DNA from 2 places in the Vogesella indigofera genome. Region 1 is predicted to be linked to the other one. Evidence: predicted binding sites of a transcription regulator. Region 1 holds the regulator's gene; the other holds the start of a gene.

Region 1 (4,209 bases):
GGTCGGCCCCGACTACCAGCGTCCGCAGCTGGAAATGCCGCAGGCTGCGGCCAACGTGGCGCCGGTTGCCAGCGACTGGTGGCGCAGTTTCGAGGATCCGGTGCTGGACGCGATGATAGACGAATCGCTGCGCTACAACCGTGATCTGGTGCAGGCCGCGGGGCGGGTGGAAGAAGCCGCCGCCGCCGCTGGTGTGGCGCGTGCCGGCCTGCTGCCGCAGGTCAGCGCCAGCGCCGGCAGCGGCCGCAGCCAGATCTCGGCCTACAGCAGTGGCGGCGGGGCGCTGCTCGACAGCCGCCAGGCCGGGCTGACCGCCAGCTGGGAGCTGGACCTGTGGGGCAAGCTGCGCCGTGAACGCGAAGCGGCGCTGGCCGACGTCAGCGCCAGCGAGCGCTCGCTGGCCGCGTTGCGGCTGTCGCTGGGCAGCCAGGTGGCCAAGAGCTACTTCCAGCTCGCCAGCTACGATGCCCAGCTCGCCAGCGCCCGTGCCACGCTGCAAAGCCGCGAGCAATCGCTGCAGCTGCGCCAGAAACGCTTCAACGGCGGCATGACCTCCGAACTGGAGCTGCGCCAGGCCGAGGCCGAGGCCGCCAGTGCGCGTGCCACCGTGCCGCAGCTGGCACAGGCGGTGACGCAGACCGAACACGCGCTGGCAGTGCTGCTGGGCCGTTCGCCGCGTGACATTGCGGCCAACCTTGGCCGCGGCAAGGCCTTGTCGGCGCTGGCCGAGCCGGAGCAGATCCCGTCAGGTCTGCCGTCCGACCTGCTGCTGCGCCGTGCCGACGTGGCGGCGGCGGAAGCCAGCCTGATCGCGGCCAACGCCCGCATCGGCGTCGCCCGCGCCGCCTACTTCCCGAGCATCAGCCTGTCGGCAGGCATCGGCAGCGCCAGCACCGCGCTGGTCGACCTGTTCAGCGGCCCGGCGCAGACCTGGAACTTTGCGGCCAACCTGACCGCGCCGATCTTCAACGCCGGCCGTATCGCCGCCGGTGTCGATGCCGCCAACGCGCGCCAGAAGCAGGCGCTGGCGGTGTACGAGAAGACGGTGCAGCAGGCGTTTGCCGATACCCTGGACGCGATGTCGGCGGTCAGCACCACGCGTGCCACCGAACAGGCGCAGCTACAGCAACTGGCGGCACTGCGCGAGGCGCTGCGCCTGGCGCGGCTGCGCTACGACAACGGCTACTCCAGCTATCTGGACGTGCTCGATGCCGAGCGCGGCGTGTTCCAGGTGGAGCAGGCACTGTCCAGCGCCCGCCTGGCGCGGCTGTCGGCGGTGGTGTCGCTGTACGCGGCACTGGGTGGAGGCTGGCAGGCCGGCTGACCCCGCAACGCACGATGCAAAAAGCCCGGATCGACTGATCCGGGCTTTTTTTTTGCAGCGCGCCGGCGGGCGGCGCGATGGTATGTATGGGCTTAGCCGGCGCTGTTGGCCTGCGAGCAGCCGGCCACCAGGGCCTTCAGCTCTTCCGGCCGCACCAGCTGGATGTGCTTGTGATCGACCAGGATCCAGCCCTGCTGCTGGAATTTTGACAGCGTGCGGCTGACGGTTTCCAGTTTCAGGCCGAGGAAGCTGCCGATTTCCTCGCGGCTCATGCGCAGGATGAAATCGTTGGCGGCAAAGCCGCGGCTGGCCAAGCGCTGCGACAGGTTGAGCAGGAAGGCGGCGAGGCGTTCTTCCGCCTTCATGTTGCCCAGCAGCAGCATCACCGACTGGTCGCGCACGATCTCGCGGCTCATCAGGCGGAAGAAGTGGTGTTGCAGGCTGGGGATGTCGCGTCCCAGGCTTTCCATGCGGCTGAATGGCAGCTCGCACACCTCGCTGTCCTCCAGCGCGATGGCGTCGCAACCGTGGGTGTTGGAGGAAATGCCGTCCAGCCCCATCAGTTCGCCGGACATGTGGAAACCGGTGACCTGTTCGCGGCCGTCCTGGCTGGAAACGCAGGTCTTGAAATAACCGGTGCGCACCGCGTATAAAGAACGGAAGCCTTCTCCGCTGCGGAACAGGTACTCACCGCGCTTGAAACGGCGGCTCTGACGGATAACGGCATCCAGCTGGGCCATCTCGTCACGGTTCAGCCCCACCGGCAGGCACAATTCACGCAGGCTGCAGTTGGAACAAGTGACTTTCAGCGAATGCAGGGGGGAGGACAGATCGTTCATACCGAGAGTCGATTTCCAGGGACAGATGAGCTTGCTTGATGAGCGTCAATGCAGATCAAGGCGTAATTGCGCAAATTTACCAGTCCCCCACCAGATTTCCAATCAAAATATATGATGACTGCTCATTCTGCATTTATCCCGACCCAATGTGTTTTCGACCGGACCCTGATCGAAACACTGGAAGGGTCCGGTCCGCGTTACACCTCCTATCCGACTGCCGATCGTTTTCACGCCGGTTTTGGGGTGAGTGATTATGAGCATTGCCTGGCGCAGCGCACCATTGGGGCAAACCATCGCGGCATTTCGCTGTACGTGCACATCCCGTTCTGCAACACCATCTGCTACTACTGCGGCTGCAACAAGATCATCACCAAGGACAAGAGCCGCGCCGACGCCTACCTCGACTACCTGGAAAAGGAAATCGCGTTGGTGGCGGAAAAACTCGGCTGTCGCGAGAAGGTGATCCAGCTGCATTTCGGCGGCGGCACGCCGACCTTCCTGTCCGATGCACAGCTGGACCGGGTGATGGGCGTCATCAACCGCTACTTCGAACTGCTGCCGGAAGGCGAGTTCTCCATTGAGATCGACCCGCGCAAGGTTGGCCGCGACACGGTGCTGCATCTGGGTCGGCTCGGTTTCAACCGCATGAGCGTCGGCATCCAGGATTTCGATCCGGCGGTGCAGCAGGCGGTGAACCGCATCCAGAGCGAGGAAGAAACCCGGCTGGTGATCGACGCCGCGCGCGAGGCCGGCTTCAAGTCGGTGAGCGTGGACCTGATCTACGGCCTGCCGCTGCAGACCGCGCACTCGCTGGAAAGCACCGTCAACAAGGTGATCGCGATGGCGCCGGACCGCATCGCGCTGTACAACTACGCGCACCTGCCGACCGTATTCAAGCCGCAGCGCCGCATCAACGAGGCCGACCTGCCGTCCAGCGCCACCAAGCTCGACATCCTGCAGAACTCGGTGCAGCAGCTGAGCGACGCCGGCTATGTGTTCATCGGCATGGACCACTTCGCCAAGCCCGGTGACGAGCTGACCCGCGCGCTGGAACAGGGCCGCCTGCAGCGCAACTTCCAGGGCTATTCCACCCACGCCGACTGCGACATGATCGGCTTTGGCGTGTCATCGATCGGCAAGGTCGGCCCCTGTTACAGCCAGAATGAAAAGGACATCGACGCCTACTACGCGGCGCTGGACGCCGGCCACCTGCCGGTGATGCGCGGCATGACGCTGACCCAGGACGACATCCTGCGCCGCAGCGTGATCCAGGCGCTGATGTGCCGCTTCTCGCTGTCGGTGGAGGCGATCGAGCAGACCTTCGCCATCAATTTCGCCGAGTACTTCGCCGACGAGCTGCCGAAGATCCGCGAATTCCAGCAGATGGGCCTGCTGCATTTCGACGGCGACTTCCTGATGGTGGAGCCGAAGGGCCGCTTCCTGATCCGCAATATCGCGATGGTGTTCGACCGCCATCTGCGCGAACGCGACACGCACGCGCGCTATTCGAAAACCATCTGACCCTCGCCGCCCCGGTGGCGTGATGGCAGGCACACAGGTTGGCCACAGCGATGCGGCCAACCTTTTTCTTTATGCCGGCCACGGCGGCGCGTGGGCGAGGGTGGCGGTGCGCTCTGCTACGCAGGGATCAGCTAGCGCTCGCTCCGCCGGCCCGGCGCCATGGCCGGGCGCAAAAAAGCCCGCTTTCGCGGGCTTGCTCGGAACAGGGTTGGCCGCAAGGCTTACCACACGTCCTTGTGGATCTTGGCTTCGATTTCCGGATACTGCTTCACGTCGAACACCGGCTGCTTCACGCCGGCCTTCAGCTGCTGCTGGTAGTCCTTCAGCAGCACGAACACGTACTTGGACAGCATCACGATGGCGAACAGGTTGATCAGCGCCATCACCCCCATCGCCAGGTCGGCCATGTCCCAGACCAGCATCGAGCTGCCCAGGCAGCCGAATACCACCATGCCCAGTACCGCCAGACGGAACACGAAGATCACCGTCTTGTTGTTCTTGATGAACTCGACGTTGCCTTCGGCG
Region 2 (4,209 bases), on a different contig from region 1:
GCCGCGATCGACCACCAGCAGATCACCATGATGGATGCCGGCATCAGCCATGGAATCACCACTTACCCGCACCATGAACGAGGACGCCGCGTCACGGATCAGGTAACGGTTGAGATCCAGCAGGCTGTCCTTGTAGTCGTCGGCCGGCGACGGAAAACCGGCCGGCACGCTGACACCGAACAGCGGCACGCTCTGCGGCAACGGTGCCGCGACCGGTAGATAAAGCTGCATGCTGGCTCTCCATAATCGATCTTTTGATTGTGTACGATTTCAAATAAACTGCAAAGCCTGCTGTTGCCGTGCGGCAAGCAGCCCCTCCCACTACCCATGGCCGGAGAGCGAGAGAACCGCCGCCGCAGACCGACATCGCGCCAGCCATCACGCTGCCGCACCCCGCCTGCGGCCAACCTTGTTCACTCCACCGGCCGCACAGCGCACCATGGTGGGCACTGCCCGCCCCTGCCGCCGCCAGCAGCCGCAACAACGCACCGCGTCAAAGCGCCTATAAATCAACTATCTAGCCCGCAACGGAGACAGGCATGAAGCCGGTTCGGCGCAAACAGTTCGTCAGCTTTGGCAGCGGCTCGTCGTGGCCGCACGCCACGCCGCCGCTTGCCAGCGCGCCGCCCTCTGTCGCCCTCACCCGACCGCAACTGGGGGCGGAGTATCTGGCGTGGGCGCACTGGCTGGATGCGTTGCACAAACGCGCCAGCCTGGGCAACGAGGCCGATGCCTGGGCACTGGCGGAAGGCAAGCTGGCCTTCGTGCTGCGCCGCAGCCTGCTGCTGCGCGAAAAGGTCATGCTCGGCGGCAGCCTGTCACGGGCGGTGACCGAGGAAACCACGGCGCTGGTGCAGGAACTGGAGCAGGTGATTGGCGAGCTGACCGGGCGCGAGATGGCGCCGGTAGACGACTGGCCGCTGCCCTACCGCCTCTACCGTCGCCAGGGCGAAGCCAGCAGGCAGAATGCCGCCCCCGCCGCCGGTTACGACCGCCGTCAGGGCAGCCGCCAGCGCAAGAACCTGCTGTCGGTGCAGGCCCAGCAGGACTGCCAGCAGGCAGTGGGTTGCCTGCGGCTGGCGCTGGAGATCCTGCATCGCCAGCCGCCACTGGCCAAGTCCGACGCCTGGCAGGCAGCCAACCTCGGGCTGGCGCGGGTGATCGTGCTCGGCCACCTCAGCAGTCAGCCTAGTCACAAGCTGGCGAGTAGCTAAACTGATATTCTGCAATGGCAGCAGTTCGGCAAACCCGCGCCCAAGCTTGCGCTGCCAGCAAACTCTCCTTGCCATTGAGAGGCTTTATCTGTAAAATGTCTTTCCTCAATGGCGGGTCTCCCCGCATTGTGCGATGGTCAACCTGGTCAGGTCCGGAAGGAAGCAGCCACAGCCGTTTAGCGCAAGTGCCGGGGGTCGGGCTCGCCACCCCAATTTACCCCGTTGCCGATAGCTCACTATCGGCAACGGGCGTTTCGCATAAATTACACTGTCCTTTTTCTCGCAATCCTGCTATCATACTGATGCAAGTCAAATAAGGCTGGGCAAAGACTCGGCCATATGTTTTATTTTTTGCAAAAGTCACGCGGACACTACCCCGTCCATGATTAACAGAACTCATATGCGAGGAACGCCATGAAATTGTTTGATAAAATCCCCAATCCGCGCGAAATCCGCCGCAAGCTTGGCTTGAACCAACAGGAATTCTGGAGCCGCATCGGCGTGACCCAGTCCGGTGGTTCGCGCTATGAAAGCGGTCGCAACATGCCAAAGCCGGTACGCGAATTGCTCCGTCTGGTGCATGTCGAGCAGATCGACCTGGCAAAAGTCCGTCGTGAAGACTTCGAGATCGTTGAATATCTCAAGGAAACCCACCCGGACCTGTACAAGAGCCTGCGTAAAGCGGTTCGCGCCCGCCTTGACACCCAAGGCGAAGCAGAAGGCACCGTTGCCGAAGCCTGAGCAAGCGGCTGACGCAACCATAAAAAAACGCCCCGGTTCTCCGGGGCGTTTTTCGTTGCCTGAAGCACGACAAGGTCGGCACTGCAGGCGGCAAACGTGATCAATCTCCGGTATTGCGCACCAGCAGCACCGGCACATCGGCGATCTTCAGCACCCCTTCGGCGACACTTCCCAACAGCAGGTGCATCAGGCCGCCAATGCCATGGGTGCCCATCACCAGCAGGTCCGCTCCCCACTTGCTGGCGTCGTCCATGATGACACTGGCGATACGATCACCCCAGCTTTCGATGATGGCGGTTTCCGGCACCACACCCAGCGCCTCGGCGCGCGTCCGTGCCTGCGACAACACCTGTTCGCCCGCCTCACGAATCGAACCCTGCAACTCCGCGGCATCCAGAAACTCGGCTCCCCCCCAGCCAAACTGCGCCAGATCCACCACGTGCACCATCTTCACGGCAGCACCAACCTCCTTGGCCAGCTTGCACGCTTCAGCCAGGGCCAATGCCGATGTTTCGCTATCATCAACCGGCACAAAAATACGCTGATACATGGTGACCTCCCGTCTCGACACACGATTGAATTGCTGTATTCATACTAGATTACCGGCGCCGAGGAAAGTATTGATAAAGATTAACAGCGGGTGCAGTATGACAAAAACCCTCGCAACAGGTTAACGCATGGCACGCCTCACCTTGCCGGAGATCGACAACCCGGTGTTCGACTGCCGGCTCGACATCCGCATCAGCGATATCAATTATGGCGGCCATCTGGGCAACGATGCCGCGTTGCGCTTCGCCCACGAGGTCCGGCTGCGGTTCCTGCAAAGTCTTGACTGCACCGAGATGGATGTTTACGGTGCCGGCATCATCATGAGCGACGCGGCGGTGATCTACCGCAACGAGGCCTTCCATGGTGACACGCTGGCATTCAGCCTCGGCATCACCGACTTTAGCCGCTGCGGCTGCGATTTCATTTACCAAGCCCGACGCATGAGCGACAATGCCGCAATACTGCATATCAAGACCGGCATTGTCTTCTTTGACTACCAGCAGCGGAAAGCAACCGCTGTACCAGCCGCCTTTGCCGCGCAATTCAGACTGAAACAAGAAGGAGTCGCGACATGAAGAACTACCCCACGAACAGTCCGGAAGCCCTTGCCCGCATCCTTGCCATGTTCATGATTACCGATGGCGAAATGGAAGCGCGCGAGATCGAATCCATGGAAAGCCTGAACGTCTATGAAATCATCGGCCTGTCGCGCAAGCGCTTCATTGAGGTACTGGCCAAGTACTGCGACGACGTCTCCGACGAAGCTGAAAACGACGGCACCATCCATCTGCTGTCGCCACAGCGCGTCAACGAGGTGCTGGACTTGATCACCGATCGCAGCAAGCGCCTGCTGTGCTGCGCCATCGCGCTGGACATCTGCAAGGCCGACAGCGCGATCAGCGACCCGGAAATGCTGCTGCTGCGCCACATGATGCAGCACTGGCAGCTGTCGCTGGAAGACCTGGAAAACGAATTCATCCGCCAGTAACACCCTGGCGCGCCCTGTAGCTGAACCATAATCAGCGCAGGCACTGCTGCACCGCAACGGCCACCCTGAGTGGCCGCTTTCGTTCGGCAACTACCATCCAACACGAGCCCATCACATGCACCAGAAATTCACCGGCAGCGAGCAGTACATTGCCACCCCCGACCTGATGACCGCGGTCAACGCCGCCATCACCCTGGAACGTCCGCTACTGATCAAGGGCGAGCCCGGCACCGGCAAGACCATGCTTGCCGAACAACTGGCGAAGGCGCTGGGCAAGCAGCTGATCGTGTGGCCGGTCAAATCCACCACCAAGGCGCAGCACGGCCTGTACGAGTACGATGCCGTATCGCGCCTGCGCGACTCGCAGCTCGGCAACGAGCGCGTGCACCACATCAGCAACTACATCGTCAAAGGCAAGCTGTGGCAGGCGTTCGAGGCCAGCGAGGCACCGGTGCTGCTGATCGACGAAATCGACAAGGCCGACATCGAGTTCCCCAACGACCTGCTGCGCGAACTGGACCAGATGGAGTTCTTCGTGCACGAGACGCAGGAGCAGATCAAGGCCCACCAGCGTCCCATCATCGTCATCACCTCCAACAACGAGAAAGAGCTGCCCGACGCCTTCCTGCGCCGCTGCTTCTTCCACTACATCCGCTTCCCCGATCAGGACACCCTGCAGCGCATCGTCAACGCCCACTTCCCGACGCTGCGTGACAG

The links. Region 1 encodes FNR, which switches genes on or off when oxygen is low (the NO sensors DNR and NnrR bind a similar motif). Its sites were predicted from a motif close to TTGATNNNNATCAA; they were not measured.
Region 2: PQU89_RS05450 (universal stress protein) is a predicted target of FNR. The motif match lies at 2,576-2,589, and genes of this name have one in related genera.

The regions. Positions count from the first base shown of each region.
Region 1 is NZ_JAQQLA010000004.1:221,892-226,100, reverse strand. It holds gene PQU89_RS06780 (efflux transporter outer membrane subunit) at 1-1,324, shown strand, start outside; gene fnr (fumarate/nitrate reduction transcriptional regulator Fnr) at 1,417-2,163, opposite strand; gene hemN (oxygen-independent coproporphyrinogen III oxidase) at 2,275-3,684, shown strand; gene PQU89_RS06765 (alanine/glycine:cation symporter family protein) at 3,906-4,209, opposite strand, start outside.
Region 2 is NZ_JAQQLA010000003.1:742,059-746,267, forward strand. It holds gene PQU89_RS05430 (LexA family protein) at 1-231, opposite strand, end outside; gene PQU89_RS05435 (hypothetical protein) at 540-1,214, shown strand; RNA gene ffs (signal recognition particle sRNA small type) at 1,325-1,423, shown strand; gene PQU89_RS05445 (helix-turn-helix domain-containing protein) at 1,629-1,955, shown strand; gene PQU89_RS05450 (universal stress protein) at 2,056-2,505, opposite strand; gene PQU89_RS05455 (acyl-CoA thioesterase) at 2,633-3,079, shown strand; gene PQU89_RS05460 (hypothetical protein) at 3,076-3,492, shown strand; gene PQU89_RS05465 (AAA family ATPase) at 3,608-4,209, shown strand, end outside.